One region of the Enterococcus innesii genome, then DNA from elsewhere that is predicted to be linked to it. Evidence: predicted binding sites of a transcription regulator. Region 1 holds the regulator's gene; the other holds the start of a gene.

What was found. The regulator HrcA, encoded in region 1, represses chaperone genes, less so after heat shock. The targets are predictions, from matches to a motif close to TTAGCACTCNNNNNNNNNGAGTGCTAA.
Region 2: a site for HrcA is predicted at 9,691-9,717, ahead of groES (co-chaperone GroES). Genes of this name have one in related genera too.

Annotation. Positions count from the first base shown of each region.
Region 1 covers NZ_AP025635.1:284,993-301,875, reverse strand. The annotation lists gene infB (translation initiation factor IF-2) at 1-21, shown strand, start outside; gene rbfA (30S ribosome-binding factor RbfA) at 54-404, shown strand; gene ENLAB_RS01435 (phosphatase PAP2 family protein) at 456-1,034, opposite strand; gene truB (tRNA pseudouridine(55) synthase TruB) at 1,157-2,083, shown strand; gene ribF (riboflavin biosynthesis protein RibF) at 2,086-3,039, shown strand; gene yfcC (putative basic amino acid antiporter YfcC) at 3,279-4,970, shown strand; gene iadA (beta-aspartyl-peptidase) at 5,001-6,185, shown strand; gene ENLAB_RS01410 (aldo/keto reductase) at 6,322-7,143, opposite strand; gene ENLAB_RS01405 (hypothetical protein) at 7,305-7,952, shown strand; gene hemW (radical SAM family heme chaperone HemW) at 8,393-9,583, shown strand; gene hrcA (heat-inducible transcriptional repressor HrcA) at 9,766-10,809, shown strand; gene grpE (nucleotide exchange factor GrpE) at 10,848-11,435, shown strand; gene dnaK (molecular chaperone DnaK) at 11,487-13,316, shown strand; gene dnaJ (molecular chaperone DnaJ) at 13,443-14,612, shown strand; gene ENLAB_RS01375 (glycerol dehydrogenase) at 14,800-15,900, shown strand; gene ENLAB_RS01370 (PLP-dependent cysteine synthase family protein) at 16,305-16,883, shown strand, end outside.
Region 2 covers NZ_AP025635.1:2,781,974-2,798,856, reverse strand. The annotation lists gene ENLAB_RS13035 (GNAT family N-acetyltransferase) at 1-43, opposite strand, end outside; gene ENLAB_RS13030 (MazG-like family protein) at 116-415, opposite strand; gene ENLAB_RS13025 (PTS sugar transporter subunit IIC) at 568-1,881, opposite strand; gene ENLAB_RS13020 (glycoside hydrolase family 1 protein) at 1,893-3,272, opposite strand; gene ENLAB_RS13015 (GntR family transcriptional regulator) at 3,472-4,170, shown strand; gene ENLAB_RS13010 (glycosyltransferase family 2 protein) at 4,236-5,555, opposite strand; gene ENLAB_RS13005 (hypothetical protein) at 5,555-6,061, opposite strand; gene ENLAB_RS13000 (YcjF family protein) at 6,160-6,906, opposite strand; gene ENLAB_RS12995 (hypothetical protein) at 7,306-7,503, shown strand; gene groL (chaperonin GroEL) at 7,710-9,338, opposite strand; gene groES (co-chaperone GroES) at 9,370-9,654, opposite strand; gene ENLAB_RS12980 (CPBP family intramembrane glutamic endopeptidase) at 9,873-10,517, shown strand; gene ENLAB_RS12975 (6-phospho-beta-glucosidase) at 10,560-11,990, opposite strand; gene ENLAB_RS12970 (PTS sugar transporter subunit IIC) at 12,016-13,308, opposite strand; gene ENLAB_RS12965 (MurR/RpiR family transcriptional regulator) at 13,464-14,201, opposite strand; gene ENLAB_RS12960 (MBL fold metallo-hydrolase) at 14,245-15,051, opposite strand; gene ENLAB_RS12955 (two-component system regulatory protein YycI) at 15,107-15,961, opposite strand; gene ENLAB_RS12950 (YycH family regulatory protein) at 15,962-16,883, opposite strand, start outside.

The DNA.
Region 1 (16,883 bases):
GAAGAAGTACCGACAAAATAACGGAATGACAACTATACAAGGAGGCTTTTTGAATGGCTAATTATCGAGATCGCCGAGTGGCACAAGAAATCTTAAAAGAAGTCAATCAAATTCTTCGTAAAAAAGTTCGTGATCCTCGCGTGCAAGATGTGACGATCACAGATGTACGAGTAACTGGAGATTTGCAGCAAGCAACGATTTTTTACAGCACTCTAACGGACTTAGCTTCAGATAAGCAAAAAGCCCAAGCAGGACTGGAAAAAGCAACTGGTTTAGTTCGTCGTGAATTAGGTCAAGCGTTAACGCTCTATAAAGTCCCAGAAATCCAATTTGAACTGGATGAATCTGTACAATACGGGAATAAAATTGATGAAATGATTCGTTCATTGCACTCAGAAGAATAAAAAAAGAACAGCTTCCAATCGAAGCTGTTCTTTTTTTATTTGAAATGAGCATCAGGTATTCATCAGTAAAGTGACCAGTCCAGCAACGCCTGTCCCCAAAAGCCAACCGCCAATCACGTCTGTTAAAAAATGGATCCCTAAGTAGACTCTGCTAAAGCCAATCATAAAGCTCAACAAAATTGCCAGTAGAGTCATCGGAAGGACTGCTGTGGGAACCAAAATTCCAAGATTCAAAGCAATCGTTCCGTACATAGCGGCTGATGTGGCAGCATGAGCACTAGGAAAGCTGTGATCTTTTTCTTCAACTAAACGATGATCAATAGGACGATCTCGTCGGACGATTCGTTTGATCAAGTAAGCAGCTGCTGATACTATGAAGATACTGACTGCTGTTTTTGGTGCAAGATCTGCCCGCGATGATGGAAAGGCAAACAACAGTAAAGCAATCGCAACTGTCGGAAAGGCTTTTCCTAAATTGGTAAAAAAGTGCATCATGCGCGTCAAAGAGGGCGTACGGCTTTGGATGATCTGCAAAGCAAACGCTTCTTCCCAACGCTGCATCGTGCCGAGCTGAATCATGATCAAAAAAATGGCAAATCCAATAAATGACCCTATCGTTAAAACAACCATTTTAGGACCTCCTTATATGCTTAGTTTATCATGTAATGAGAAGGTGCGAAAAGGATTTTGTCGTGCAATGAATTTTTTTTATATGTTATAATAAGCAAGTTGAAGTGAAATGGAGGAATACGATGGACGGGATTTTACCATTATGGAAAGAGCGTGGACAAACAAGTCACGACTGCGTGTTTAAATTACGAAAAATATTAAAGACAAAAAAAATCGGACACAGCGGCACACTAGATCCTGACGTGGATGGTGTCTTGCCCATTTGTATCGGAAAAGGAACGAAGATCGTCGAATACTTGGTTGATTCTGGAAAAGTCTACACCGGGGAAATCACTTTGGGCTTCAGTACCACTACAGAAGATCGGTCGGGGGATATCGTTGAACAACAAGCACTAACTCGTCCTTTTACGAAGGAAGAGATCGATCAGGCAATGAAACAGTTGACGGGGACGATTACCCAGATCCCCCCGATGTATTCGGCGGTCAAAGTCAATGGCAAACGACTTTACGAATATGCCCGCAACAATGAAACTGTCGAGCGGCCACAACGCAAAGCCGAAATTTATTCCTTTGAACGAATTTCAGAGCCGGTTACTCATGAGGACAATACGCAAAGCTGGCGTTTTGAAGTTTCTTGTGGAAAAGGGACTTATGTTCGCACATTAGCGGTCGACACAGGGAAATTGCTGGGCGTACCCGCGCATATGTCTGATTTGACTCGCCTAAAAAGCGGTGGTTTTTCTAAAGAACAATCTTACACGATTGCAGAGGTTCAAAAGGCAGTCGATGAACAACGTGTTTCGGAACTACTACTACCTTTAGAATACGGGGTATCGGAGTTTGTTCAAGTGACGATCGATGCGGACCTCTGGCAGAAAGTAAAAAATGGCATGCGTTTGCCGTTTCGTGCATTTGGATTACAAGAGCACCCAGAAGAGTTAGTGGCGATTTTCTATCAAGAACAATTAATTAGTATTTATAAAGCTCATGACAAATACCACGATATGATGAAACCGGTAAAAGTCATCCGTACAGAAATAGGAGAATGAACATGGAAATCATTGAAATGAGACACCCTTATGATCACGCAACGATTCCTGAAGAGGAGATCGTCTTAGTTTTAGGCTTTTTCGATGGCGTGCATCTAGGCCATCAGAAAGTCATTGAAACAGGGCGCAAGATTGCAGAGGAAAAAGGGTTAAAATTGGCGTTGATGACCTTTAATCAACATCCCTCGATCGTGTTTCAAAAAGTCGATCCTGAAAAAATGCAATACCTGACCAGTTTGGCTCAAAAGGAAGCGCATATGGAACAACTTGGGGTAGACATTCTTTATATCATTGAATTTACTTCTGCTTTTGCAAATTTGGCACCGCAAGTATTTGTAGATGAATACATGATCGGACTGCATGCAAAAGTTGTTGTTGCAGGTTTTGACTATACCTATGGCAAGAAGGAAATTGCCAACATGGCGCTGTTGCCAACCTATGCAGAAGGACGTTTTGAAGTTGTGACTGTCGCGCAAGAATCGTTTGATGAAGAAAAGGTTAGCTCCACACGCATTCGCTCTGCGCTACAAAATGGCGATATGGCGCAAGTCTATCGCTTGTTAGGGTATATTTATGAATTTGAAGGAACCGTCGTTCACGGTGATGCTAGAGGACGAGAACTTGGGTTTCCAACCGCGAATATCAAAGTGAAGAGCACTGTTCGGTTGCCAAAAGAAGGTGTCTATGTGACGGAAATCAAAGTCGGTGACAAGTGGTATCCATCGATGGGATCGATTGGTCACAATGACACCTTTGGTCAAGGGCGCCAGTTAACAGTTGAAATCTATATTCTCGATTTTCACCAAGATATCTATGGGGAAACTGTGGCAATCCGCTGGCATCATTTCTTGCGTGATCAAGTGGCTTTCAATGGTGCGCAAGCATTGATCGAACAATTAAAGCAAGACGAACGAGACACTGAAGCTTATTTTGATGGCCTTTCAGAAGAAAACTAATCATTCGTAGTGAAAAGAAGCGCTTCTGGCTTCTTTTCACTTTTTCTTTTTCTCTCTTTTTATAACGTAGTTTATTTGAATTCTAATGCTTTCCCCATGAGGAAAAAACGTTTTTTCGATATACTAAAAAATAGGCTAAAATGATAATTTATGCAGTACGCTGCAAAGGGAAAGGGAGAGAAAAAGTGACAATTGGAAAAAAAGTAAAAAAGGGGAAAGAAAAGAAAGATTTAACCAAAATGAAAACGCCGCATACGTATGTCATCATCTTTGGGGTTGTGCTGTTGGCATGGTTGCTGACTTTCTTAGTTCCCGCTGGGAAATTTAGTACACAAGAAATCGAGTATACCGATGCAAATGGGGAAATCAGTACCAGAACGGTCTTAATGCAAGATTCGTTTCGTTATGCCTACCCGTTAGATAACGAATACGTCTATCAACAGTTGAATCAATTGGAAGACGATCCACAAGAGCTGGAAGAATTAGATGTCGATCCTGAGGCTTTAGCAGCTGTTCTGGCTGAAGGTCCTAAAGAGATATCCCAGAGTCAATTAGATGAGGTGGGACTAACCGATGATACGCTTTACAGTCTTTACGGGGAAAAAATTTATGATACTTCTGAAAAACTGCATAAAACAGCCAAGGTTTGGGGAACTGATGACTTTAACGGTTTCGGCTTTTTAAATTTTGTTTTTGAAGGGTTGGTTTCTGGCGATAAATATGGATCAGCAGTTGGGATCGCAGCGCTGATCTTAGTGGTCGGGGGTGCATTTGGTATTATCATGCAAACCGGAGCGATCGATGCAGGGATCTTTGCGTTTATCAGCAAAACCCGTGGATTAGAACGTTTGGCATTGCCGTTATTGTTCTTTGCTTTTTCATTTGGGGGTGCTACTTTTGGGATGGCAGAAGAAGTCATTCCGTTTTCGATGGTCATGGTACCTTTCGTGATCGCATTAGGGTATGATTCGATCGTGGCGGTCACTGTCACTTATGTCGCCTCCCAGATTGGGAATGCCACCTCGTGGATGAGTCCATTTAGTGTGGCAGTGGCTCAAGGGATCGCAGGTATTCCGGTTCTTTCAGGGGCAACGTTCCGAATCATCATGTGGGTCGTGGTTACCGCATTATCTGCAGCATACCTCATGATCTATGCCGAAAGAATCCGCAAGAATCCGGAGAAGTCACTAACCTATCAATCGGATGCATATTTTAGAAATCATCTTGAGAAAACCTCTAGTGAGCAAAAACCCTTTCTATTAGGTCATAAATTGATCTTGGTTGAAATGCTAGCAGTCTTGATCTGGATCGTTTGGGGTGTGACACAAAAAGGCTATTATATTCCTGAGATTGCTTCCCAATTCTTTGTTATGGGCTTAGGGGCAGGAATCATAGCAGTTCTCTTCAAATTAGAAAATATGGGCTTGAATGACGTGGCGAGTGCTTTTCAATCAGGTGCCTCAGAATTGGCAGGAACTGCAATCGTTGTAGGGATGGCCAAAGGGATTCTTCTGGTTCTCGGCGGTTCTGATGCCAACGTGCCGTCAGCTTTGAATACGATTTTGCACAGCATCGGTGGTTTGTTAAGCAATGTTCCAGCATTTATTGGGGCATGGTTCATGTACATTTTCCAAAGCTTCTTCAATTTGATCGTGACCTCCAATTCAGGTCAGGCTGCATTGACCATGCCGATCATGGCGCCATTAGCTGATCTTTTAGGTGTTTCAAGACAGATCGCTGTATTGGCTTATCAATTAGGCTCAGGCTTCATGGATGCCTTCACTCCTGTATCGGCAAGTCTGATCGGTGTGCTAGGTGTCGCAAGAATCGAATGGGTGAAATGGGCGAAATTCCAGATCAAAATGCAAGGGTTCTTATTTGTATTAGGAACGATCTTCATCTTTATTGCAGTCGCGATCGGCTTGCAATAAGAAGCAATCAGACACGAGGAGGAAGCACTCATGAAGGTGATACGACAAGCGGAGGTTTACGCTCCTGACTATTTAGGAAAAAAAGATATTTTATTAAATGAAGACAAGATTATTGCCATTCAAGATTCGATTCAAGGAGGATTCTCAGGCGTTGCTCTTGAAGAAATCGATGGCAGAGGGTTGCTTGCTGTGCCCGGTTTTATTGACTGTCACTTTCATATCTTAGGAGGTGGCGGGGAAGGTGGTTTTCAAAACCGGACACCTGAAGTGAAATTGTCTCAGCTGACCTCTGCGGGGGTAACGACAGTGGTTGGCTGTTTAGGTACTGACGGAGTAGGCAGAGATATGACTGCCTTGATCAGTAAGGCCCGTGGACTAGAGGCGGAAGGCATCACGACTTATCTTTATGACGGTTCGTATCGATTGCCTTTGACGCCCGTCACGGATTCCATCATCCAAGATTTTTTGACTATCGATAAAATTATTGGTATCGGTGAAATTGCCGTTTCTGACCATCGTTCTTCACAACCAAGTTTCGAAGAATTTACCCGCGCGGTTGCGGATGCTCGTGTCGGTGGGATGCTTTCTGGAAAAGCAGGCATCGTAAACGTCCACCTAGGTGGAGGAAAGAAAAAATATGAGCTGCTTTTACGAACCATCGAAGAGACAGAGATTCCAATCAGCCAATTTTTACCGACACATGCCAATCGGACCAGCGAGCTTTTCGAAGCAAGTATTGCTTTTGCAAAAATGGGTGGAACGATCGATTTTACGGCGAGTGAAGATCCTGATTTCTGGGAAAAAGAAGACGATGAGGTTCGCTTCAGTAAAGGATTGAAACGTTTGTTAGCAGAAGGGATCGGGCTGGATCAATTTACCATGACCTCTGATGGGCAAGGCAGCCTCCCGTACTTTGATGAAAACAATCAATTCATAGGTCTGGGTGTCGGCAGTTCGCGAGCGCTGATGGTAGGCATCAAAGAAGCAGTCCAAAAAGAGCAGATTCCATTGGAGATCGCCATTCGTGCAATCACTTCTAATCCAGCGAAAGTATTGAAGCTTGATCAAAAGGGGCGCCTTGCAGCAGGGATGGATGCTGATATTTGCTTGCTGAACAAAGAATCATTCGCTGTAGAAACAGTTCTAGCAAAAGGCAAAACGATGGTAGAAAAACAAGAAGTGAAAGTATGGGGTACCTTTGAGCAACTAGCGTAAAAAGAAGCCAATTCTGGCAGACTAAGAGTCGGTTGTTTTTCTAAACAGAGTTGTAAAAGATAAAAAAGCAGCCCGATCCATGACCAGCATTTGCTGGACTTGATCGGACTGCTTTTTTACTTAAATGCAAGAATTCTTATGCTTGCAGCTCATCTAATTTCTTCATGTCTTCCTCAGAAATTTCAAAGTCAACTTTGGCATTATCTGAAATGTATTCTTCATGAACTGATTTTGGCAATGGCAAAATATCTTTTTGTAGTAGGTAACGAATAGAAAGCTGTGGAATCGATTTTCCATAGGCTTCCGCAATCGTTTTGACCGCATCGTTGTCTAGTAAACGACCAGTAGCGATTGGTGAATAGCCTTCCACTAAAATTTCGTGCTCTTTGCAAAATGCCAATAATTCTTCATTTGTGCGACCAATATGGTAAATAAACTGATTGACCATTGGTTTCACATCGCAATGATCGAAAATATTTTGTAAATCTTTTTGATCGAAGTTTGAAACACCGATCGATTTTACTTTTCCACTTAAGTAGGCTTCTTCTAATGCTTTCCAAACATCGATGTTTTCAAGATAAAAATCTTTATTTTCTGGATTGTTTCCCATGATTTTCCAAGGACGAGGGGCATGGATCAAAATCAAATCGATATACCCTAAGTCAAGTTTTTTTAGAGAAGCATCAATGCTATCAACCGCTTCTTGATAAGTTTTTAACTCAGCAGGTACTTTCGTGGTAACAAAAATCTCTTCACGAGCAACGCCTGAATCGCGGACAGCTTTCCCAACTGCTTCTTCATTTTTATAAGCAGCAGCTGTATCGACATGTCGATAACCATCTTGGATGGCAAATTTTGTTGCATTGTAAGCATCTTCTGGCGAAGATTGCCAGGTCCCAAGGCCGATCTTAGGAATCGTCAGTTTGTTCTGCAAAGTAAATGTTTCTTGTAATATCACGTATTTCAACCTACTTTCGTCGCTTTTTTAGTTACATCTTTTATTATAAAACGTTTTCTTGTTTGATACAAATCTGACGCTGAAACTTTTTCGGTAAATTGACTTTCAAAGGGATCTTTGATACAGTAGCAGCAACCTCAAGCTGGAAAGATGTGGTAAGAATGGATTTTGTAAAAGAAGATTTTGCCTACTATCGGCGCTCTTTTGAATTGATGTATCGTAGTTATTTCCGTAGAAGAATGCTTGCTATTGGCGTGGCGATTTTGATTATCTTAGGTTACCTATTTTTGTTACAAGAAAGTTTGCTTTTAAATATCATTTTGTTGGTTATTTTGCTAGGGATGATGGCATGGTTAGTTTCACTTTATCAGCGAGCGAGTGAGGTCGTACTTGCTTTCGAAGAAGAAAATCAGGTGCCGCAAATTTATCAACTGACAGAATTCGAGGATCATTATGCATTCCACATGAAGGATGGAACAACGATGCGCGTGAAGAAAAACGGCAATCGCAACTTTCCTTCCAATAATAAGCAGTACACGCTGATGGCAGGGTATAAGAAAGTGTTTTTTGTGCGACAACCCCTAATGATCTTTTATTATGACCTCTTAGAGATGAAGTATGATGAAGCGTATCGATTAAAGCGAAATCGCCAAAATGGGTTCAGTCGTTGGTCCCGGTATTTCAGTTTTCGCTCCTTTAAAGGATCTATCGGAAATGTTTTTCAATTTTTGCTAGGAAATATTTTTTTCTTATTTATCGCCTATCGGTTGATCCGTTACTTGATCGACATCTTGCTTCATGTTTTTTAATCGATCAAGCGTCCTTACATTCCTCACTGTTTTCATAGACTGATGAAAAAGATGATAGGACTTAATTTTTAAATCAAGGTATACTAGAGTCAGATAAGGCAAGCGATTGTCTTTCAAGAAGAGAGCTACTCTTATTCAGTAAGCCGCCGACAACAGCTTATCTTTTGTGGCGCTAACAATTTGGGGGAAGTGTTAGTTCTTGTAGCAGACCGCAATTTTTCTGTTTGCCATAAGAACAAAAACGGTAGTTTACCGTACTTAATAGGAGTAGTCCTCTTGGTTTTTTCTATGATTGTTCTGAAACATCACTTTCTTGAAGTGGTGTTTTTTTGCTTATTGCTATTTCAAGTGATAGGAGAATTCACAGATCTGTGCTACAATAAGTGCCGATACTCTCAGCAATGCGAGTGAAAAAGAAGATAGAGGAGAATCACTTAGTAATGCTTGAAGGTCAAACAATAAATGATCCATCTACAAAAAGCGCAGGAAATATTTCCGCGTATCTACATATACCTTTCTGTGAACATATTTGCTACTACTGTGACTTCAACAAAGTGTTTTTAGAAGGCCAGCCAGTGGATGAATACATCGAAGCACTGTTGAAGGAAATTGAGTTGACTCTTTTCCACCAGCCAGTCAGTGAAGCAGAAACGATTTACATTGGCGGTGGGACGCCAACGTCGCTTTCAGCAAGCCAGCTGGATCGATTGCTGTCAGGCGTACACGAATTATTGCCGACCCACACAACGAAAGAGTTTACAGTGGAAGCAAATCCTGGTGATTTGAGCGAAGACAAAATGCTGGTGTTGAAAAACCACCAAGTCAATCGATTGTCTATGGGGGTCCAGACCTTTGATAATCGCTTGCTAAAAAAAATTGGTCGCAAGCATACTGCTGAAGATGTTTATTCAACCATCCAACTGCTAGAAAAACATGATTTTCAGAATGTGACGATCGATTTGATTTATGCACTTCCGGGACAAAGCATTGAAAGCTTCCGTGATACGCTGACGCGAGCGATTGATCTCGGGTTGCCTCATTATGCGATGTATTCCTTAATCTTAGAAAACAAAACCATGTTTATGAACTGGGTTCGCCAAGGAAGAATGGCACTACCTTCTCAAGAAGCTGAAACGCAGATGTTTGATGAGGCGATCGCTGCGATGAACAAAGCTGGCTTGACCCAATATGAAATCAGTAATTTTGCCCGACCAGGGTATGAGTCCCTGCACAATCTAGTGTATTGGAACAATGAACATTATTTTGGCTTTGGGGCAGGCGCTAGTGGTTATCTTGGACAGTCTCGCTACAAGAATAAAGGACCGATCCAGCATTATTTGAAACCATTGCAGGAAAATCAGTTGCCAATCCACGAAATCGAAGAATTGACAACCAGCAATCAAATGGAAGAGGAACTTTTTTTAGGCCTCCGTAAAAAGGCTGGCATTTCAAAAATACGCTTTGCAGAAAAATTCGGGAAGTCTTTTCAGGAAATCTATGGTTCAACTAGCGAACAGTTGATTCAAAAAGGCTGGTTGGCTAGTCAAGGTGATCGTGTCTTTTTAACGAAAGCTGGGATGTTCATTGGCAACGAAGTGTTTGAAGCATTTCTCTTGGATGGAGAAAAATAAGAAAGAACAAGGAAGAGAAGTAGCCATTTCGCGCTGCTTCTTTTTTGCTTTCTTTTTTTAGCACTCTCTTAGAAAGAGTGCTAAAAAAGTGATGCAAATACTTGACATTCCTAGCAAATATGGTATATTTATAATCGTGTTAGCACTTAATAGGAATGAGTGCTAACGGAGGAGTGGATAAAATGTTGACACCTAGACAACAAATGATTTTACACCTCATCATCCAAAACTATACGAATACTGGTCAGCCCACGGGCTCGAAGCGATTGATGGAAGATGGGGTTGAAGCTAGCTCTGCCACCATTCGTAATGAGATGAAGGCGCTGGAAGAAGCTGGACTTCTATTAAAGACACATTCATCTTCAGGGCGTGTGCCATCAATAAAAGGGTATCGCTATTACGTTGATCACTTATTGAAGCCATCTGAAGTTGACCAAAACGAAATTCAAACCATTCGTCATTCTTTTGGAAAAGATTTTCATGAAATCAATGAAATCATCCAGCAGTCTGCCACGATCTTGTCCAACTTGACTAGCTATACAGCGTTGTCTCTCGGGCCAGATATGAAGGAAAGGAAATTGACGGGCTTTCGAATCGTCCCTTTGAATGCACGACAGATCATCGCGATCATCGTGACGGATAAAGGGAATGTCGAAAATCAAGTCTTTACCCTTCCTGAATCGATGAGTAGCGAAGATTTGGAAAAAATGGTAAGGATCATCAACGACAAATTGATCGGTGAACCTCTAATGACGGTCTACCATCGATTAAGAACCGAGATTCCGATGATTCTGCATAAGTATTTTCAAACGACTGACGGAATCGTTGATCTCTTTGATACGATGCTGAGCCATATTTTTGAAGAAAAAATCTTCGTCGGCGGGCGAATGAATCTTCTGGATTTTGAACCGACGCAAGATGTTAGTCAGTTCAAATCGATGTATTCATTTATGAAAAACGCAGATCAGCTGACACAGCTGCTGGCGCCAAGAGATTCTGCGATTCAAATCAGAATCGGCTCTGAGCTTGGCAATGACTTGTTACAAAATATGAGTTTGATCCAAGCCAGCTATGAAATCGAAGGTCATGGACAAGGAACGATCGCTTTATTAGGTCCATCAAGTATGCCGTATTCACGGATGTTTGGACTGATGGAAGTTTTTCGAGGCGAGTTAGCAAAAAAATTGGCCGATTATTATCGCGCATTAGACGCTGCCAATGAATAAGCGGCAATGAAACAAATCGTAGAAGGGATGGTTGAAACGTGACGGAAAAAGAAGAGCGTTTAGATGAAGAATTAGCTAAAACTGCTGAAGAAACCGCAGAAACACCTGAATCTTCAAATGAATCAACTGAAACTGAAGCACAGACTCCTCAACCAGAGGAAGAAGCAGTGGAAAAAAGCGAATTGGAACTTTTGCAAGAAAAGAATAACGAATTGGAAGATCAATTCCTGCGTGCTCGTGCAGAGATCGCAAATATCACTTCACGTAACCGCAATGAGCGGGAACTTTTACAAAAATACCGCTCGCAAGATCTTGGCAAAAAACTGTTGCCAGCAATCGACAATTTGGAACGAGCGATGGCAGCAGATGTCGATCAAGACCAAGCGGCGAATTTGAAAAAAGGCGTTGAAATGGTTCTTGAAAGTCTGCGTCAAGCCTTAAAAGAAGAGGGAATCGAAGAGATTCCTGCTGAAGGTGCAATGTTCGATCCGAACTTGCATCAAGCGGTGCAGACTGTACCTGCCTCTGATGAAACACCGGCAGACACAATCGTTACTGTCTTGCAAAAAGGGTATAAATTGCATGATCGTGTCTTGCGTGCAAGCATGGTCATCGTTGCACAATAGTTCTTTCTATCTATAAGTAGATGTTTAAATTAAAAAGGGAGTGTATTACTTATGAGTAAAATTATCGGTATCGACTTAGGAACAACAAACTCAGCTGTTGCTGTCCTTGAAGGCGGCGAAGCAAAAATCATTACGAATCCAGAAGGAAACCGTACCACACCTTCTGTTGTTTCATTCAAAAATGGTGAGATCCAAGTAGGGGAAGTTGCAAAACGCCAAGCAGTGACAAACCCGAATACGATTTCTTCTATTAAACGCCATATGGGTGAAGCAGGATACAAAGTAGAAGTTGAAGGCAAATCTTATACACCACAAGAAGTTTCCGCAATGGTTCTTCAATACATCAAAGGATTTGCTGAAGACTATTTAGGTGAAAAAGTTGAAAAAGCAGTCATCACTGTTCCTGCATACTTCAACGATGCACAACGTCAAGCAACTAAAGATGCTGGTAAAATTGCCGGTCTTGAAGTAGAACGAATCGTCAATGAACCAACTGCTGCAGCTTTAGCTTATGGGTTAGATAAAACAGATAAAGATGAAAAAATCCTAGTCTTTGACTTAGGTGGCGGTACTTTCGACGTATCGATCCTTGAATTAGGCGATGGCGTCTTTGACGTATTGTCAACTGCTGGGGACAACAACCTAGGTGGGGATGACTTTGATAACAAAATCATCGATTACATGGTAGCAGAATTCAAAAAAGAAAACGGCATTGATCTTGGAAAAGACAAAATGGCTTTGCAACGTTTGAAAGATGCTGCTGAAAAAGCGAAAAAAGACTTGTCAGGTGTAACAAGTACCCAAATCAGCTTACCGTTTATCACAGCTGGCGATGCTGGTCCATTGCACTTGGAAATGACCTTGACTCGTGCGAAATTTGATGAATTAACAGCAGACTTAGTAGAGCGTACAAAAATTCCAGTACGCCAAGCTTTGAAAGATGCTGGCTTATCACAATCAGAAATCGATGAAGTGATCTTAGTTGGTGGTTCAACTCGTATTCCGGCAGTAGTTGATGCTGTACGTAAAGAAACCAATAAAGAACCAAACAAATCAGTAAACCCAGATGAAGTGGTAGCGATGGGTGCTGCGATCCAAGGTGGCGTGATCACTGGGGATGTGAAAGATGTTGTCTTACTAGACGTTACACCATTATCATTAGGTATCGAAACGATGGGTGCTGTCTTTACAAAACTGATCGATCGTAACACAACGATCCCTACAAGTAAATCACAAGTCTTCTCAACTGCAGCAGACAATCAACCTGCCGTTGATATCCATGTCTTGCAAGGGGAACGTCCAATGGCTGCTGACAACAAAACATTAGGAAGATTCCAATTGACGGATATTCCACCAGCACCTCGTGGCATCCCTCAAATCGAAGTAACATTTGATATCGATAAAAATGGGATCGTCAATGTTTCTGCAAAAGATTTAGGTACACAAAAAGAACAAAAAATCACGATCAAATCATCTTCAGGTTTATCAGATGAAGAAATCGAACGCATGGTAAAAGATGCTGAAGCAAACGCTGAAGCCGACAAACAGCGCAAAGAAGAAGTTGATCTACGCAATGACGTCGATGCATTGTTGTTCACTGTTGATAAAACATTGAAAGAGCTTGAAGGCAAAGTGGATGCAGACGAAGTCAAAAAAGCGGAAGAAGCTCGTGATGAGTTGAAAGCTGCGGTTGAAGCAAACAACTTAGAAGAAATGAAAACCAAACGTGATGCTTTGAATGAAATCGTACAAAACTTAACCGTTAAATTATACGAACAAGCAGCACAACAACAAGCACAAGAAAATCCAGAAGCTGCACAAGGCGGCGCAGACGATGTGGTTGACGCCGACTTTGAAGAAGTAGACGGTGACGATAAATAATCGCTGTTTGTGAAAAAGCCAAAGTCACCGCTTTGGCTTTTTCTTATGAATTTGCGAAACGTATTTTTCTAGAGCGAATTATATGCTAAAATACGAGAGACGCAAGAATAGAGTGGAGGGAAGCCAATGGCAGACAAAAGAGATTATTATGAGGTCTTAGGTCTACAAAAAGGGGCTTCGGATGACGAAATCAAAAAAGCTTATCGTAAGCTTTCAAAACAATATCATCCAGACATCAATAAAGAACCTGATGCAGAAGCAAAGTTTAAAGAGATTTCTGAGGCCTATGAAATATTAAGTGATTCCCAAAAAAGAGCTGCTTATGATCAGTATGGTCATGCTGGTACCGATCCGAACTACGGAGGCGGTTATGGCGGTGGATTCGGCGGCTTTAACAGTGGCGGATTCTCCGGAGGCGGTTTTGGTGGATTTGAAGACATTTTCGAATCATTTTTCGGGGGTGGAGGCGGCAGAGCAGCCAATCCTAATGCACCTCGACAAGGAGCGGACTTGCAATATGCGGTCGATCTTTCCTTTGAAGAAGCGATTTTCGGAGTGGAAAAAACTGTTCAATACAATCGTGAAGAAACCTGCCATACCTGCGGTGGGAACGGGGCAAAACCAGGTACTTCACCAGAAACCTGTCATAAATGTCATGGTGCAGGTACTATCAATGTTGAACGTCAAACACCACTTGGTCGTGTGATGAGCCGTCAAACCTGTGATGTTTGTCATGGAACTGGGAAAGAAATCAAGGAACCATGTACAACATGTCATGGTACTGGCCATGAAAAGAAAAAACATAATGTAAAAGTCAACGTGCCTGCAGGTGTCGAAGATGGACAACAAATGCGTTTATCTGGCCAGGGAGAAGCTGGGACCAACGGTGGTCCTTACGGGGACTTATACGTTGTTTTCCGTGTGGAAGAAAGTGATATTTTTGATCGTGACGGTTCTGAGATTTATTACGAGCTACCGCTGAACTTTGTCCAAGCTGCTTTAGGTGACGAAGTCAATGTACCAACGGTTCACGGGAATGTGAAGTTAAAAATCCCAGCTGGGACCCAAACAGGTACAAACTTCCGCTTACGCGGTAAAGGAGCCCCTCGCTTACGGGGAGGCGGCAATGGCGATCAACAAGTCAAAGTGAAGCTGATCACACCGAAGAACTTAAATGAGGAACAAAAAGAAGCATTGCGGGCTTATGCAAAAGCTAGTGGACATGAAACCACCGAACAACAACCAGAAGGATTTTTTGATAAAATGAAAGATGCTTTTGGTGGGAAAAAGAAATAACAAGTCAATAATCCAATTCATGCCCTGATAAAACCATCCGTTTTATCAGGGCATGAGTGGTTGAAAGAATATAAATGTGCAGTATGGACGAGAATCGAATCTTCTTGTCCATCTTTTTTTCTTTTCCTTTGAAATCGCTTGCTTAGTATGTCACAATGAAAGTAGACCGATTAAAGGAGGAGATACAATGGAAAGAATATTTGCGAGTCCGTCACGATACGTTCAAGGAAAAGGTGTATTGAAAGATGGTTTATCCCACATTAAAGATCTAGGGAAGAAAGTGCTGCTTTTGACCGATGAAACAGTTTGGAAAATTGCCGGTGAAGACTTATTTGATAATCTCAAAGCAGCTGATTTAGATCCGGTAAAAGAAATTTTTGGTGGAGAAGCTTCTGCAAATGAAATCGATCGTATCGTCTCTAAAGCCAAAAGCGAATCCATTGAAGTGGTTGCTGCATTAGGTGGCGGGAAAGCCATCGATACTGGGAAAGCTGTTGCAGATGAATTAAACATACCGATTGCCGTTTTGCCAACGATCGCTTCTACTGATGCACCAACTTCTGCACTTTCTGTTATTTATACAGATGAAGGTCGCTTTGAAAAGTATCGTTTTTATAACAAAAATCCTGAACTTGTCTTAGTGGATACAGCTGTTATTGCGAAAGCGCCTGCCAAGTTATTGGCAGCGGGTATTGCGGATGCACTCGCAACCTATGTCGAAGCACGCGCCGTTGCCCGAAGCCATAGTCAGAATATGGTTGGCGGCATTCAACCAATTGCCGGCATGGCGATCGCTGAAAAATGCGAAGAGATCCTTTTTGAGAATGCGCTGAAAGCCTATCAAGCAAATAAAAAACAAGTCGTTACCGAAGCGTTTGAACAAATCGTGGAAGCCAACACTCTGTTAAGTGGTTTAGGTTTTGAAAGTGCTGGTCTGGCAGCAGCTCATGCGATCCATAATGGCTTGACAGCCCTTGAAGGAGACGTCCATGATTTGACTCATGGAGAGAAAGTTGCTTACGGGACACTTACACAATTGATGCTGGAAAACGCGGATCCTGATGAAATTGACCAATATATTGAGTTGTATCAGGCGTTGGAATTACCAACGACATTAGCTGAAATGCATCTTGCGGATGTCAGTGATGCAGACCTTATGAAAGTCGGCAAACAAGCAACCATCGAAGGGGAGACGATCCACAATATGCCGTTCACGGTATCTGCAGAAGATGTTGTAGCCGCGATCAAAGCCGTGGATGCCTATGTGACCGCTTATTATCCTCTATGATGTTATTTTATTAACGTTCATTGATCGATACTTGTTGATTAAAAAAAACGTTTGACAATGAAAAAGAGTCGTGCTATTTTGTTAACAAGCAAATTAAAGGAGGGAACAAGACATGACGAACTTCAACACACAAACTACATGTTGTTGTTGTATGGTGCAAAAAGCAGCATACCCATTTGTCATGCCTATTATTAGTTCCTTTGTCGCAGCAGATCGCTGAGTTTTTTAGTGATTCGCTTCTATCCGGATAAGACGACATTTTTGGGGGTACTGATGTAATAGTCAGTACCCCTTTTTGTTTGCTATTTTTCACCGCTTTCATTGGCGACGGCTGATGATTGCAAACGAAAATGAGTACATGAAGCATACGAGTTGTACCAAAAACTTGAGCGAGGAGTCGAGCGATGATCGTTAATAACATAAAAGCATTGATTGGGCAAACCCCATTCTTTGAATTTGATGCCGCAGCATTTGGCGGCAAAAAGGGAAGTACCATCTACGCAAAACTTGAGTATTTAAGTCCTGGTGGAAGTATCAAGGACCGATTAGGAAAATATTTGATCGATGAAGCGTTTCGTGAGCATGTGATCGATCATGAGACAACCGTTATCGAACCGACAGCGGGAAATACTGGAATTGGTTTGGCTTTAGCCGGGATCGAGTATGGCTTAAAAATGATTTTTGTCATTCCTGAAAAATTCAGCCTTGAAAAGCAGCAATTGATTGAAGCATTAGGCGGGACCATCGTTCATACGCCCACTGAAGCAGGCATTCAAGGGGCGATTGAAAAAGCAAAGGAACTAGCAAAACAGGTGCCAAATAGTTTTATGCCAATGCAATTTCACAATCAAAACAACCCTGCAGCCTACCAAGCAACCTTAGGCCCAGAGATCTCTCAGGAGCTATCTGGAAAAATTGATAGCTTCGTTGCCGGCGCTGGTAGCGGGGGAACCTTCGCAGGTGTCGCAACATACTTAAAGAAA
Region 2 (16,883 bases), 1.0 Mb from region 1:
AATCTGCCGTTGTTAATTCACGCATGCTTACGTTCTTTTCCATCCTATCTCCTGCTTCCATTTCTATTTCGGTAAGAGCCTATACTCGTAGAATCCACTAATTTTTCTGCGTGTATCAATCATCGATTCGTTTTGCATAGCCATTGCCATAACTGGTATAACGGCGCTTTTGGTTGACGGCCATTTTTTTATGAATCTCTGCTTCAAGATCGATGGAAAGGATTTCCGCTAACCCAAGAAGATAAATCGCCACATCCGCCAATTCTTCTCCTACCTCTTGTTGCTTCCGATACGCGTCAAAGGCTTCCCCTATTTCACCATATAAAGCCAAAAACTCTTTTTCAATATTTGTGACATTGAATTGGTGATCGATTTTGTTTTGATAGATCGCTTTTTGCATTTCTGATAGTTTCATAGTCGCTCCTTTTGGGATAGTATACCATTTAATTAAAGTTCAAAATAGAAACTTAGTAAAAAAATCACCTCAAAAAATAGTGACCCCCAAAACGTTAGAATTTTGTTCTAACTTTTGTAGGTCACTCTAGTATAGGATTCATCCTGTTTTGTTTATTCTGCCCGCTCCAATTCAGCAGATTTGATTGCAACCCGTTGAGCGATTTTTAAAAATGGAAAATAGATTGCTACACAAACGACGATGATGATCACTTGAACCAAAACAACTTTAAAATCCCCTTTTGATGCCAACAATGCACTAAGAATTGGTGGTGTCGTCCAAGGAACCATCACAGAAAGCGGCTCAATGAATCCTACTGCGGTAGCAAAGTAGCCAATCAACGTCGCAACAATTGGACTTGCAACGAAGGGAATGATCATGGGTAAATTGAAGACGATCGGTAAACCAAAGATGATTGGCTCGTTGATATTAAAAATACCCGGAGCTAGGGATAGATTGACGACATCCCGAAAAGGTTGGTAATTGCGGACGAATAAGAGCACTGCAATGATCAAGCTGATCGTAAATCCAGTCCCGCCTAGTTGTGCGAAAACCGTCACGAATGCTGAATTTAAGATATTGGGTGGCGTAGCGCCTTCTTGCACGGCTTGCATGTTTTCATTCATATTGACTAACAGCAATGGATCTAACAAGGTGCCATTGATGACGGTTTGGTGAATGCCTAAAGTAAACAGAAAATTGCCCGTTGAATAGATGATCAAGAACCCAAAAATCGATGTGTTCAACAAACGCAGTGGTTCTTGGATCACTGTTGAAATGATTTGAATCAGGTCGGTATCAAAGGCTGCTAGCACGGTCGCAACTACGGCAAAGAAGGAAATCACCAAAATAGCAGGGATCAACGTGCTGAAGGATTTGCTGACGGCAGGAGGAACTTGATCCCCTAAATTGATTTTTAAGTGCTTGTTTTCTGACAGTCGAATAAATAATTCCGTGGCAACTAACCCACAAATGATTCCAGAAAACATCCCTTTGGTCCCGACATCGTCAAATAGCATCACACCACTGATGGTCACTTCTGCTTGAGCGCCTTCTGGCATCACGGCATGAACCATCGCCAACATGACCACTAAGCAAGTCGTTGCCACAAAGGTTGCATTGATGGCGCTCGGATTGTTTTTGTTGCGGCAAAGAAAATAAGCGATCATCGGGGCGATCAGCAGACCGGCGATATTCAATGTTCCATTGGTGATGGAATTGCCAAACACTTGCATTCGCGCCAAGGCAGCCCCTTCTAAAAACCATGGAAAGAAGACATTATTAAACAACACAGCGATCCCTGCGATAATAAAGGCAGGCATTAAGGTCGCAAACGCATCACGAAGACTTTTGAGATGAACCTGATTGCCGAGACGGACCGAAAACTCTGTAAATTTATCTAAAAACGTGCGCTTTTCTGCTGCCATTTTTGTTCCTCCTATTCTGTATATGGGTTTGTATAGATCGTACTACCATTCGTTTTGATCACTTCTTTGAACCATTCATACGATTTTTTCGGTACACGTTTCATATCTCGCAACTCATGGTTGCCACGATTGACATACACGAGTCCGTATCGTTTCTCCATATCACCTTGCGAGCTCAAAATGTCGATCAGCCCCCAACCAAGATACCCAAGACAGACCACTCCATCTTCCACCATCGCTTCAAACATCGCTCGAATATGCTCTTGATGATAGGCAATACGGTAATCATCTTGAATCGGTTCTTTGCCATCCCAATGCTCTCTGACACCAATCCCGTTTTCAATCGGAAACACTGGCAAGCGGTACCGCTGATAGACTTTATTTAAGACATCACGGAAGCCGAGCGGATCAATTTGCCAATTCCATTCCGTCGTTTCGATATACGGATTGTCTTGTTTTCCAAAAGTCATGTACCGATTCGGCGGCGTTCCTTCAGGAATTTTTTCAGCATTCAAGGTAGAAGAAGCATAATAGCTAAAGGCAATGTAATCATTTTTCTGCGCTGCGATCGCTTCTAATTCCCCAGGTAAAATATTCATATTGAGTTGATGATTTTTCACGTATCGGTCTTGTGCTGCCGAATACTTGCCGTGCGCATAGCAATCTAATAAAGTAAAGTTCGCAAATTCATCAAACTCTCTTGCTGCTTTGATGTCTTGTGGACGACAAGTCGCTGGATACGCCTCAGAATACGCCAGCATGCCGCCGATCTTCGCATTTGTTGTTTCATGAAGATAATTACAGAGTTCTGCATGGCAAACCATGACATTGTGGAAAATCTGATACAATTCTTCTGTCGTTTCTTCCCCTTCTAAATAGCCGCTGATCTTAAAACCATGGTCTTGGTGGAAAAGATTTTGTTCGTTAAAGGTTAACCAATAATGGACTTTATCCGCAAAACGATCCACCATTTCTTTTCCAAAACGAATGAATGCGTCCTTCACTTCTTTGCTGATGAACCCGTTATAGGTTTTCGCCAGATGCAGAGGCATATCAAAATGGTACAAACAAATCATAGGCTCGATCCCTCGAGCTAACAGATCATCAATAAAACGATCGTAATAGGCGATCCCTTCTTCATTAAAGGCACCATCTCCATCGTGAACGACCCTTGACCAAGAAATTTGGAAACGATACATGTTCATCCCCAAATCTTGCATATAATCAAAATCTTCTGTATACACATGATAGTTATCATTTGCTACATGCCAATCGCTAGCCTGTTCCGAAGCTTCCCGTATATCATAAACGGATAAGCTTTTACCGCCTTCATTCCAACCACCTTCTGTCTGCATACTGCTGACACTGTTCCCCCAATAAAATTTTATCATATTGATTCCTCCATCGTTTGTATTCGCTTACAAAACCTATTATAATTAGGTGAAATAGGCATGTAAATTTTTCAAAAACATATGCAAAGCTTTTTCTATACATGTGAATTTCAGCTGATTCTTTAGTGATAGACCTTGTTTTTATCCCCTTCAAACAAAACTCAAGTCCATGAATTTCTTTACATAAGGAGTGATGACTATGACAAAATACAAAGAGATCGTTGATCAGTTGCGGACGAATATTTATGAAGGTGTTTTTCCAGCTTTATCAAAACTACCGGAACAAACGGCGTTAGCCAAACGATTTCAAACCTCGCGAATGACGATCCAAAAAGCGCTAAATCAATTGAAGCAAGAAGGCCTGATTTCTACCAAAAGAGGTCATGGCACCTATGTCAATTCAGCGACCTACCAAGGACAGATCAATGAGTATATCGGTTTAGTCAACCGATATGGCGGACGGCATAAAGTGCAAAGTAAAATCATTAGTTTCAATGTACGTTTTCCAGAAGCCAACGAAATGGATTACTTGTCTTTGCGAGAAAACGAACCTGTTTATGATATCGTACGACTGCGCTATGTTGATAACGAACCCTTTGAATTGGAATACACGATCATGCCCATCAAAACCATTCCCGATATTGATATGGCGATCCTTGAACACTCGATCTATCGATATATCACTGATTCCTTACATCTCAAAATAGGTCCCGCCATACGTAAAATCCGTGCCGACAAAGCGGATTCCTATGATATCAAATATTTAGAAGTCGATCCCAATGATCCGATCTTAGAATTAGAACAAGTTGCTCGTCTCTCCGACGGACGACCTTTCGAATTTTCGCAAACTCGTTATCCATACCAAAATCGTGAGATTTACTATCTTTCTGAACCTTAATGGCAAAAAAACAAGTCTGAAGAAAACTCAGACTTGTTTTTTATTATCCAGGGAAGGTGTATTCGTTAAGATTCTTCGGTTTTTTTCGCGGTTCGCTCTGGACTGACCCAAACGCCGCTGCCGTAGCCAAGGATGGTCTTGACGGCTGGAATAAAGGTAGTGACGATCGTTATGGCATTGATCATCCAGTAAAACAGCATGTAAAAAGGAGCAAAACGGAAATACTTCAGCTTGCTGCGGTTATCATCCGCCAAGAGGCTGGTGAATAGCTGCATGACCCCCGCAATCATCTCGAAACAAACGAAGAGAAAGGCCATCGTAAACATATGATAGATCCGTTCGTAATTCCCAGTTGCACCATAATAGATCAGATAAAAGACAAACAAGGCAGATGAAAGCCAGAAAAAGAATGACCAGATGATACTTAATGTTTGATCGACAAACATAGCGGTTCGACCAATGTTTTCAAAAGGATGCAAAAAGACCTTTTTAAAGTTGGTCAGCCATACTTCTGTACCGCCCTTCGCCCAGCGTTTCCGTTGTCGGTAGAGCATCTTGAGTGTTTCTGGCACCTCCATGAAAAACATCACTCGTGAAGCAAATAAAGACAGCCAACCTCGGAATTGGTGGTCCCAGGCAATACTGATGTCTTCTGTAGCTCGATTTTGTCGAAACAGACCCACGTCCATCAATGCCGCGCGGCGATACATCGTATTGGCACCGCTATAGGCATAGATGACGCCGAAAACGGCTTGCTGGGTCCGTTTGATAATTCCTACGATACTTGAAAATTCAACGGTTTGTGATTTCCCTACGATCGTTGTGCGATTTTGAACATCCATATTCGCCGTAATGGCAGAGATATTGATGGAATCTTGGCGGATGAAATAATTGACATATTTCCATAACGCATCAGGTTCAGGAACCGTATCTGCGTCGTTGCTCAAGATCAATTCCCCTTTGGCAAACCCTACCCCAATATTAAAGGCATGGGCCTTTCCTTGGTTTTTTTCGATGCGCAACACTCTTAGATTTGGGTACTGTTCCATCAATCGGTCTAATATCACAGGGGTTTGATCCGTTGAGCCATCATCAGTCACCAACACCTCATAATTGCTGTAGTTCAGATTGTTCATTAAATAATGAATCGTGTCTTCAATAACGATTTCTTCATTGTGAGCTGGTACCATAATCGTGATCATCGGCTCGATCTCTTCGGGGATCGGTATCCACTCTAATTGACGATAACGGAACAAAAAACGATTGCAGATCACCCCGATGAACCAAGCAAAGCCACCTAAAATTGGATACGTAAAGAGAATCATTAAAACGACTGTTAAAAATGTATCCAACCACGGGAACCCAGTATCAAAATTGACAACCATCAGCCCACCCCGTTTCTACGGAAAAGTTCTTGGATCTCTCTTTCTCCGATGTTTTGCTCCGGTGCAACCGCGTAGTATTTTGCCCCGTGGCGTTCTTCTTTCGTCCCAAAGCGTTCTTCATAAAATGCTTCTAGCAACTCTTTGCGTTTTTCCAAGGCAGCTTCATCATGCATCGATTGCTTTTGCAGCAATCGTTTGAAGCGGCGGTTGTTCCTCAAGGTCAACAAAGTAAACGTCAGAACCAAGACCAAAAAAGAAATTCCTAAGAACAACGCCAAAAAATCAAAAGTCACTGCTTCTTCCAGATATGTCCGAAAGGCGATCCGATCCGCCAGATTCGGTAAAGTCAGCGGGATGGCCAGCCAGACAAAGGGAACCAAGACCATCAGCCAAGCAAGAATCGTCAAAATCGTTTGGCGGGTCTTCAAAGCAGAACGACCTTTTTGAAAATACGCATCGGTGACCAACCGTTCTTTGACTTCTTCCCGTGTCACTCGTTGTTTCATTTTACTCACTCCTTTAAAATAACTATTTATTTGCTGTGAAGAAAAAGAAGCAACAAAAGCAAATCGTCTGGACCTGCTTCGTTCTTCTTCTGTTTGTTTCACTTAGATTTCTTGCCAACTTTCAACGCATTGAACAGCGTGTGAAATTGGCCTTTAAAGGACATCACTTGCTCAAACACATCTTCCCCATCATTCAGCATCTTGACAGTCACCCAGCCTAATGCTTCGGTGATACCACTAGCCACACTGGCATTGATTGCAGCTCCAGCAACGGTGCCGACTGCTGGGACAAATTTCAAGATATTGCCAACGGCACTGCGACCAAAACTCACAACGACTAGCTCTTTCGAAATACTTTTCGCTAACCCTTCACGCCATGTTCGCCCAAAAATACGATACAAACGTGCCATCATCGTCATTTGAACTGGCACAAGTAACACTGCATCTGAAAAGGGAATCGGTGAACAGCCGATGATCGCCGCCGTCAAAGAAGCCGCATGGATCGTGCGGTGGGCTTTTTTTCGTGTTTCATCATCTACGCCAACTAAAAACTCCTCAAACACCTGATCAAATTGATCCTTGCTTTTCGCTAACACTTTTTCCGCCTGAGCTTTTGATCCGTCATAGCCTTTCATCACCAGGGCAGCCGATTTTTTCGGCATTCGCTTCATGACATCCGCAAAAAAAGAAGTAAACTCCGCTTCTTCTTGCAGCTCTTCTCTCGTTTGACTTTGCTCGACTTGAACGGACTGTTCCGTTAATAATTCATTTTCGTTTTGCTTCTTTTTGCGTTTTATCCATGTTTTTTTCAAAGAAATGTCTCCTTCTTTCGACTCGTTGTTCATTTAAAAATCAAAGTGAGCCATGATTTTGTTCCTCTTTCTATTTTAGCTCAGGTTTTTCAAGATAGCGAAAATGTAGCTTGAGAGAGCTTACACTTGCTAAAAAATGCAAATTTGCATCTTCAGATTATTTATTTATATTATCGTTTTTTTATGCTATGATACACAAAAGGAGTGGATCGAATGAAAAAGAAATTGAATTGGAAAGTCCTTTTTTATCTAGGCTTATTGACTTACTTTCTTTTAAGCGGGATCTTCGCATTCTTTGGCGTCGAAATACCGTTTCTTTATAAACGTTGATCTTCACGTTTTCTCAGAACCATATCATTCAACTCTTTGCTCTATGTTAAGAGAATCCATCATTCTATCGTCCATTCAATCTAATCAGAAAAGGTGATTTTCTTGTCCATTTTATTTGATCTATTGCAGCTGCTTGCCGTTATCTGTATCGCGTATTTATTGTTCACAAAAAACCATTTCCTCAAACAATTAACTGCTGTTCAGAAAATGGTCTTTGTCGTTTTATGTATTTCGGTGATACTGCCGGCTCTCTACGAATTTATTACTGGTTTTGCGCAGGGATTTTGGGAACGGTTGTGATTGACGTTCCTTACAAAACTCGCTGCCTTTACAAGACAAATAGATAGCTTATATCTACCAATCCTTTCTCCTTTGATTCAAGCAATGAACCAATTCTTTGGTGCTTAGAATACTAAGAAGAAAGGTTTTTTGTCTTTTTCTGTGTTGAAGTATTTTTTGATCGCACAAAAAAAGAACCCCTCAAAAGAGGAGTTCTCAAGGCTTGCTTACATCATGCCGCCCATACCCATTGATGGGTCCATTGCAGGAGCTGCTGGCGCTGCTGGTTCTGGTTTGTCGGCAACGACTGCTTCAGTCGTTAATAATAATGCGGCAACAGAAGCTGCGTTTTGTAATGCAGAACGCGTCACTTTTGTTGGGTCAACGATCCCAGCTTCTAGCATGTTTACCCATTCGCCAGTTGCTGCATTGAAACCAACGCCTAAGTCAGCGTTTTTCAATTTGTCGATGATGACTGAACCTTCGTAGCCTGCATTTTCAGCAATTTGACGAACTGGTTCTTCTAAGGCACGTAAAACGATTTTGACACCTGTTGCTGCATCGCCATCTGTTTCGATTTCTGCAACTTTGTTGATGACATTGACTAAGGCAGTTCCCCCACCTGAGACCATGCCTTCTTCAACAGCGGCACGTGTTGCATTCAATGCATCTTCAATACGTAATTTCAATTCTTTCAATTCAGTTTCAGTTGGTGCCCCAACTTTGATCACTGCAACCCCACCAGCAAGTTTTGCTAAGCGTTCTTGTAGTTTTTCACGGTCAAAGTCAGAAGTTGTATCAGCGATTTGGTTTTTGATCAATTGAACGCGTGCGTCAATCGCTTCTTTTTCACCAGCACCTTCAACGATCGTTGTGTTGTCTTTATCCACAACCACTTTGCTTGCTTGACCTAAGTTATCGATGGTTGCATCTTTCAACTCAAGGCCTAAGTCTTCAGTGATCACTGTACCACCAGTTAAGATCGCAATGTCTTCTAGCATTGCTTTACGACGGTCACCAAATCCTGGTGCTTTCACTGCGACAACATTGAATGTTCCACGGATTTTGTTCAATACAAGTGTTGGTAATGCTTCGCCATCAACGTCATCAGCGATGATTAATAATGGTTTTGATTGTTGTAAGATTTGTTCTAACAATGGCAAAATATCTTGGATGTTAGAGATTTTTTTGTCAGTGATCAAGATGTATGGATTTTCTAACGCTGCTTCCATTTTATCGTTGTCAGTTACCATGTATTGTGATAAGTACCCACGATCAAATTGCATTCCTTCCACGACATCTAATTCTGTTTCGATCCCTTTTGATTCTTCAATAGTAATAACGCCGTCATTACCGACTTTTTCCATTGCATCAGCAATGTATTGACCAACTTTTTCACTACCAGAAGAAACAGCACCAACTTGTGCGATCGCTTCTTTTGAATCAACGATTGATGAAATGTTGTGTAGCTCTTCTACAGCCACTTTTGTTGCCATTTCGATCCCGCGGCGAATACCTAATGGGTTCGCACCAGCGGTGACATTTTTCAATCCTTCACGAACGATTGCTTGTGTCAATAACGTAGCAGTCGTTGTTCCGTCACCAGCGATATCGTTTGTTTTTGAAGCCACTTCAGAAACAAGTTTTGCGCCCATGTTTTCAAAATGATCTTCTAATTCGATTTCTTTAGCGATCGTTACACCGTCATTTGTAATCAATGGTGAACCGTAAGATTTTTCTAAAACCACGTTACGACCTTTAGGGCCTAAGGTTACTTTTACTGTATCTGCTAATTTATCTACCCCACGAAGCATTGCTGCACGTGCGTCTTCTGCAAATTTGATTTCTTTTGCCATGATTTCATCACCTCAAGTATTTTTATTTTTCTTATTCTACTACTGCAATGATATCTTTTGCAGCAACGATCAAATATTCTGTTCCTTCATATTTCACTTCTGTGCCAGCGTATTTTTCAAACATAACTTGTTCGCCAACGTTGACAGCAACAGGAGCTTTTTCACCGTTTTCGAGCGTGCGTCCTTCGCCGACTGCAATAACGGTACCCGTTTGTGGTTTTTCTTTTGCTGCTGATGCAAGCACGATTCCGCCTACAGTTTTTTCTTCTTCTTTTGCGACTTCGATAATCACACGATCACCTAATGGTCTTAACACGATAAATCCCTCCAATGAATGTTATAGAATTTAGTATTAGCACTCTCTTATGTCGAGTGCTAACTTACATTTTCAATATTACTCATTTTCCCTCATTTTTGCAAGCCTTTTGCTAAATTTTTTTTTGCATTTCTATTTGATTGATAAAAATAGTAGGATTTTTTGTTTCTAGAAGCAACCTAGTCTATAATGAAGCAAAGGAGTGTGAGGAAACAACTATGTCTTTATCAAAATATTCTTTATCCACGATTCTTACTTACGGCATCGTCTTTTTTCTACCGATCGCTTTCGTCCCTAGCGGACATCAAGTAGCAGCAACAACGATCGGTTACTTAGCTGGTGCAGCGATCATGTTTTTCTTGTATTTCAAACAAACAGAACCGCTATCGTTTGAACACAAAAAAACCAAAGTCTCAGCGATTCTTATTTACGGGCTAACAGGCATTGTCGCAGCGATTTTGTTGCAAAATCTAGCCATCTTTATCGAATCCTTTTTCGGAGAAGTCAGCGCTTCGCAAAATACCGAAAACATTATTGCCATCGTGGTGCAAAACCCACTCTTTGCTCTCGCAGCAATGGTCGGTGGGCCAATTATGGAGGAATTTGTCTTCCGCAGAGCCTTAGTTGGCATCATTGGGAAATACAGCAATGTTTGGGTCGGTGTAGTGGTCAGCGCCGTAGCCTTTGCCTTTGCCCACAATGACAATCATCTCTTAGTCTATATTTTCTTAGGACTGTTCTTTTCTGGGCTGTATGCTTTGACCGGCAGTATTTGGACTTCCATGATCACCCATGTGGGAATGAACACTTTAGTGATTATTATTCAGTTATTGCTTCATTACGGCTATATCCAAATGCCCTAAAGAAAAAACGCTACGCAGAAATTTTGCGTAACGTTTTTTTCTTTAGACCTTCGTGCCATTGGACGCAATCACTTGCTGATACCATGCAAATGAATCTTTCTTCCGACGAGCAAGGGTTCCATTTCCTTCATTGTCTTTGTCCACATAGATCACACCATAGCGTTTCTTCATTTCCCCTGTCCCCGCAGAAACCAAGTCAATGATGCCCCACGGTGTATAACCTAATAAGTCGACGCCATCATAAGCTACTGCTTCTTTCATCATTTCGATATGGGCTTTTAGGTAGTCAATACGGTAGTCATCGTGGATCTGTCCATCCTCTTCCACCGTATCCACCGCACCAAAGCCATTTTCTACAATGAAAAGCGGCAATTCGTAGCGTTCGTTAAACCAGTTCATGGCATAGCGCAAGCCTACGGGATCAATCTGCCAGCCCCATTCAGAAGCATCGACATAAGGATTGTCCACCAGATCTTGGCTCTCATCATAGTCATAGGTTGGATCATTCTCCTTGCCTTTGGTCGCAAAAGACATATAGTAGCTAAAACCAATGTAGTCAACACAGCCTTTTGCCAAAGCTGCTTCATCTTCATGGGTGATATCTAAATCAAATTGTTTTCTTTCAAAATAGCTGCGCATATAACTCGGATAGTGCCCACGGGCATGAACATCTGAAAACCAATAGCGCCGCTGCATGGCCACCGTGGCTGCCATCATGTCTTTGGGATCGCAAGAATACGGATAGATTGGGCACATCGCGATCATCGATCCGATTTGAAACGCAGGATTGATCGCATGTCCTAGCGCCACCGCTTTTGCACTGGCAACGAGCTCGTAATGAGCTGCTTGGTACATGACTTTTTCTCGGTCTTCTCCTTCCGTAAAGAACAGACCAGAATTGGTAAATGGCGCAAAATCTTCTTTATAGTTTGCTTGATTATTGATTTCATTGAAGGTCATCCAATACTTCACTTTCTTTTGATAGCGCGTAAAACAAACTTCTGCAAAGCGGACAAACAAATCGATCAATTTACGGTTACGCCAACCTCCGTATTCGGTCACTAAATGATAAGGCATTTCAAAGTGAGACAGGGTAATGACTGGCTCAATGCCATAGCGTAAACACTCATCGAATAATTGATCATAAAAGGCCAGGCCTTCCTCATTCGGCTCGCGCTCATCCCCCTTTGGAAAAATACGGGTCCAGGCAATCGATGTTCGGAAGCACTTCAACCCTAATTCGGCAAAAAGCTTGATGTCTTCAGGATACCGATGATAAAAATCGATCGCTTCATGATTGGGATAGCTTTCGCCCGGTTGGATACCTTCCGTGATTCGGCGAGGAATTCCGTTGCCTCCGACAGTCATGACATCAGCAACACTCACGCCTTTTCCACCCGCACGATAGCCGCCTTCCAATTGGTGAGCAGCGACTGCGCCACCCCATAAAAAATCGCTTCTTAGTTTATTCATTTCTATTCAACCTGCTTCCTTGGTATTAAACGATCTCTGTTTCTTGTTTATAGTTCAAACTATCGACTTTACGAATGAAAGGATAGTAAATAAAGAAGCCGATTGCTAAAACAACAAATTGTAAAATAGCGGTCCGAATGCCACCTACTAGAAAACCTGAAATGATCGGCGGGGTCGTCCATGGAACTTGCACAGCAGTAAATAGCGGTACGATACCGGTATAAAGTGCAAAATACGTGATCACGCCTGAAACCATCGGTGTCAAAATAAATGGTAATACCATGATTGGGTTCATGACGATCGGTGTCGCAAAAATAATTGGTTCATTGATATTAAAGAATGCCGGGATCAAGGAAAGACGTCCTAATTGTTTGAACTGCGCCGAACGGGCAAAAGCCACCATGTATAGCACGATCCCAATCGTCATTCCTGCGCCAGTTACCGTCATAAATTGATCCAAAAACTGCTGGGTCACGATGTGTCCGCCATTTTCTAATGTCAATGCTTTACCAGATTCAAGAATAGCCGTATTGGCTAGTGAATTGGCTTGTAAAATTGGTCCCATGATCCCGCCCACGATCGTCGAACCGTGAACCCCAAAGAACCACAAGAATGGCACTAAGAAGCCTAACATCATTGCACCACCAAGGGAATCCGTCACCCCTTGCATCGGACTTTGAATCACGGTGTAGATCCATTCGACCACGGTTGTTTGAAAAACTTTATCAAAGAAAATATAAATGCCTAATGCGATGGTCGTCAAAACAGCGGCTGGAATCAATGCTGTAAATGAGTTTGCGACATTGGTGGGTACTTGCTCTGGCAGTTTGATTCGGATGTCGCGTTTCAAGAACCACGTATAGCCCCAACCCACAAAAAGTCCCACTAAGATGGCACTGATCATTCCTTGTCCACCGGTCCACGTCTTATCAATGACATTTGCGATGGTCACATTTGCTTCAGCATCCGTCACACTTGACTCCATAGTTAATAAGAAAATAACTAAACCAATCATTCCTGCAGGGAGTCCTTCGTAACCTTCTGCTTTTACATATGAATAGGCGATGCCCATTACGGCGAAAAAGGCCATAATTGCAAAAGAGGCGCCATAGGCTTGGTTGAAGTATTCACCTAAGCCGCTATTCGTTACCCAATCCGCAATCGACTGGACGGGAAAGTTTGCTAATAGCAGGAAAATCGATCCTACGATTGAAAAGGGCATCGTATAGAGCATACCGTTTCTTAATGCAGTGATTGCTTTCGTATTGACAAATTTTAATATTGGGGGTAATAATTTCTCATTGATCCATTCGTTCATCTCACATCACTCCTAAAATAAAATTCTATCCACCGGCCAGTGAATTCGCTTACAAATAAATCTTAATGGATAATATTCCCCTTGCCTATAGCTTTTCTAAGTTATGAAACATGTTCCAACAAAAAAAACAGCCGAAGCTGTTTTTTTACGATCACTTAGATTTGCTTGTAGACTTGATGGGCTAAAAGTTCGATCAGTGTAATCACCGGGACTTGCGTCGTCAGGTTCAAATCGACTTCTTTTCCCCCACTGACGACGGGCATATAATAGGAAATATTGTAATCTGCCATTTGGGCGATCGTCGATTTTTCATCATTGGTGATACTGAGTACTTTTGCCCCATACCGTTTGAAGTCCTCCGTTTGCTTGATCATTTGAATGGTTTCTCCCGAAACTGATAAAATGATCGCTAACGTATTTTCCATCCCACGAGGCGGTACTGGCAAAAAGGGATCGACGATGCTATAGGCATTGATGCCTAAATTAGCAAAATAGCGGCTGCCATAGGTGCCCAGAATGCCACTTGTGCCGATACCTGAAAACGCCACATGGCGTGCGGAAAGAATCAGTTCTACCGCTGGCTGGATAAACTTACGGTAATCTTCATTATTGACTTTTTTTAAGAATGTATTGACTTGGATCGTTGCATCATAGAAAAGATCAAACGCTCGTGCATCTTGTTCCTTTTTTTGACAGATCGCATACTTTAACTCTGAATACCCGCGATAGCCTAATTTCGTGATACATCGTAAAATCGTCGAGGTCGAGACATGGCATGCAGCTGACAATTCGCGGATCGTCAACTGATCGATCTCTTCAAAATGCTGGACAATGTACTTATAAACAGCCATTTCAAGCTCGTTCAGACGCTTGATTTTTTCTTCATCAAACATACCTGCTGCCTCCACCCGACAATTTTATCCTTTGTTTGATCGATTAGATTGCAAATAACTCCGTCGCTTTGTCAGGATCGGTATCATAGACTTCAAATGTTTCTCCAACACCTAGATCATGTTCTTTCATGGTGTTGACCATCGTTAAGTGCGCCAACTCTTTCAAGTTGTTTTCTTTACTTAAATGACCAAGATAGACCCGTTTGGTATTGTCGGTCAAGATATCCGTCATGACCAGAGCGCCATCTTCATTCGATAAGTGACCACGATCTCCAAGAATTCGCTGTTTGAGGCTCCATGGGTAAGGGCCCATTCGCAGCATTTCTAGGTCATGGTTGCTTTCCACAAGGTACGCATCGGCGCCTTTGATAATGCCTCGTACATGATCGCTGCAATAACCGGTATCCGTCAACATCACGAATGATTTGCCGTCTTTATGGAAACGATAAAATTGCGGCGCTGCAGCATCGTGAGAGACGCCAAAGCTTTCAATGTCCAAGTCACCCAAGGTCAGCACTTTTCCCATTTCAAAGATATGTTTTTGTTCGACAGCGACGTTACCGATCATTGGATCCATCGCTTGCCATGTTTTTGTATTCGCATAGACATCAAGTTTGTATTTTCGCGCCAGTACTCCGACACCGTGGATATGATCTCGATGTTCGTGGGTCACAAGAATGGCGTCCAAGTCTTCTGGTTTACGCCCTACTTCATCCAATAATGAAGTGATCTTCTTGCCGCTCAAACCGGCATCCACTAAGATCCGCTTTTTATTGCTTTCGATATAGAGCGAATTTCCTGAGCTTCCGCTGGCTAGAATACTTACTTGAAAGGCATTTTCCTTCATCATGGTTTACGTGACTTCCTCTCTGGTTGTTTCAACGAGTTCCATTATACCCGCTTTTTTATGGATTTTCTACCTTTTGAACGGCATTATTCGTGATGATCCGATTGCTGAAGGCATTGACCGTTTCGATTTGGATGGTGTCATCGCCATCTAATTGGAACGCAATAAACCATGCAGGAATATACACATTTTTTTCCCTAACCTTCAAAATCATCGTATAGGCTAATTCCGTCCAGAGAATTTTCGAGTGACTCGGCAGCTTGTTGTTTAGATAAAGCGTATTTACTGCTTCTTTTTCTGAATAAACCGTCATCTTTTCCCTTAGAGGCGTAATATTGGCGATATGTGTTTGGGTGTAACGGGCAATCTGCAATAGATCATCCGTTTGTTCTAAGGTGATATCGATTCGACTTGAGCTGTCATTGAAAGGAATGCCTTCATAGGATTGAACCGCCACCACGGTCGGATGATTGGCGTTCAAGACAGAGAGGTTTTCCAAATAGTCATATTCATCCCCAAACAGGACTTGATCTTTTCGTTGCAAAAAACCATTGACGGTTTCTTCCGTTTGGGAATCATCACTGATGTAAAAGCCATTGGTTGAGACATGGATCAACTGCTGCCCTTTGACCGTCGACCCTCTTTTGAACTGCGTATTGAGTTGCGGATTTCGTAGCTCCACATCAAAATCCGTCTGTTCACCGCTCAAATAATAGCCACTCAAGACCTCATCTGATAATTCGCCAGAATACCGAATGTCCTCAGACTCGAGGCGTTGTTCGATAGGAATCGTTTGGTTTGATTGTGAAACCATCTGATGCTCGCTGCGAGCCTCACTGTAAACATTGAATAAAAAGACGTTCAGACCAAGAAAAGCGAGGAAAAAAATCCATTCGATTCGTTTAAAATCCAATTAATTCTCCTCCGTTTCTGCTAATTTTGTCATTAATGCATCATAACTGATCCAAGACGAGTCATAATTGACATACCAAGCAGGCGTCAAATCAACGAGTGGTGCATCTTTGATCTCCCCCCATTGATAGCCAACGATGATCTGTTGCAATAATTCAGGATCAGCCCCTGCCGCAATCAGATCATTTTTGACCGACAAACTAGAGGGTAATTCAATCTCGGTTTCAGAAGGAATCGGCACTTGAATCGCGTTCAAACTGGCAGAAATCGTCATTTCCCGACTGCCGGTCTGACCACTTTCTGAAAAAGCCACACTGATCACCCCTTGACCACCAGTACTAAAGACTGGATAACCTTCAACGAAGACCCGATAATCCAAGTGCTTGTCTTGTTGATCAAAATAGCGGATCGTCCCAAAATTGTTGCCTAAACGAATAATATAATCCGCACTCAACATCGCCAGATCCGTTTCATCGGAACCATCTGTGGTGGTTTCAAACTTGACTTGCTGTTGATCTTGCAAGACCGTCATGTTTTGCCCACCTTCATAATAGTAGGTATCGACACTTTCATCATTGATTTTGACGTTTTTAGGATTGTTGAAAAAGGCTTCTCGGAACAAACTCTGAGACTGTGTCGAAGAATAGTAGCTGTATTTTTTCAGCTTGATCGAATCTTGCGTATAATATTGATTGCTGGTTCGTTCTTTATCTGCCACCATTGTCGTCCATTCCCGAGGATTATCTGCCAATAAATGTTTTACTTGGCTTTTATCCCAATCGATCTTGCCTCGAACTACTCGTTGATGGGTAAAGTCAACAAATTGGATCGTATTTTCTTCGAGATCAAACTGGATGCGAGAAAACGGAAAATCCTCTGTTTCACTTTCGTCCTCTAAGGATAGTTCTTTATCAAAGGTTTTC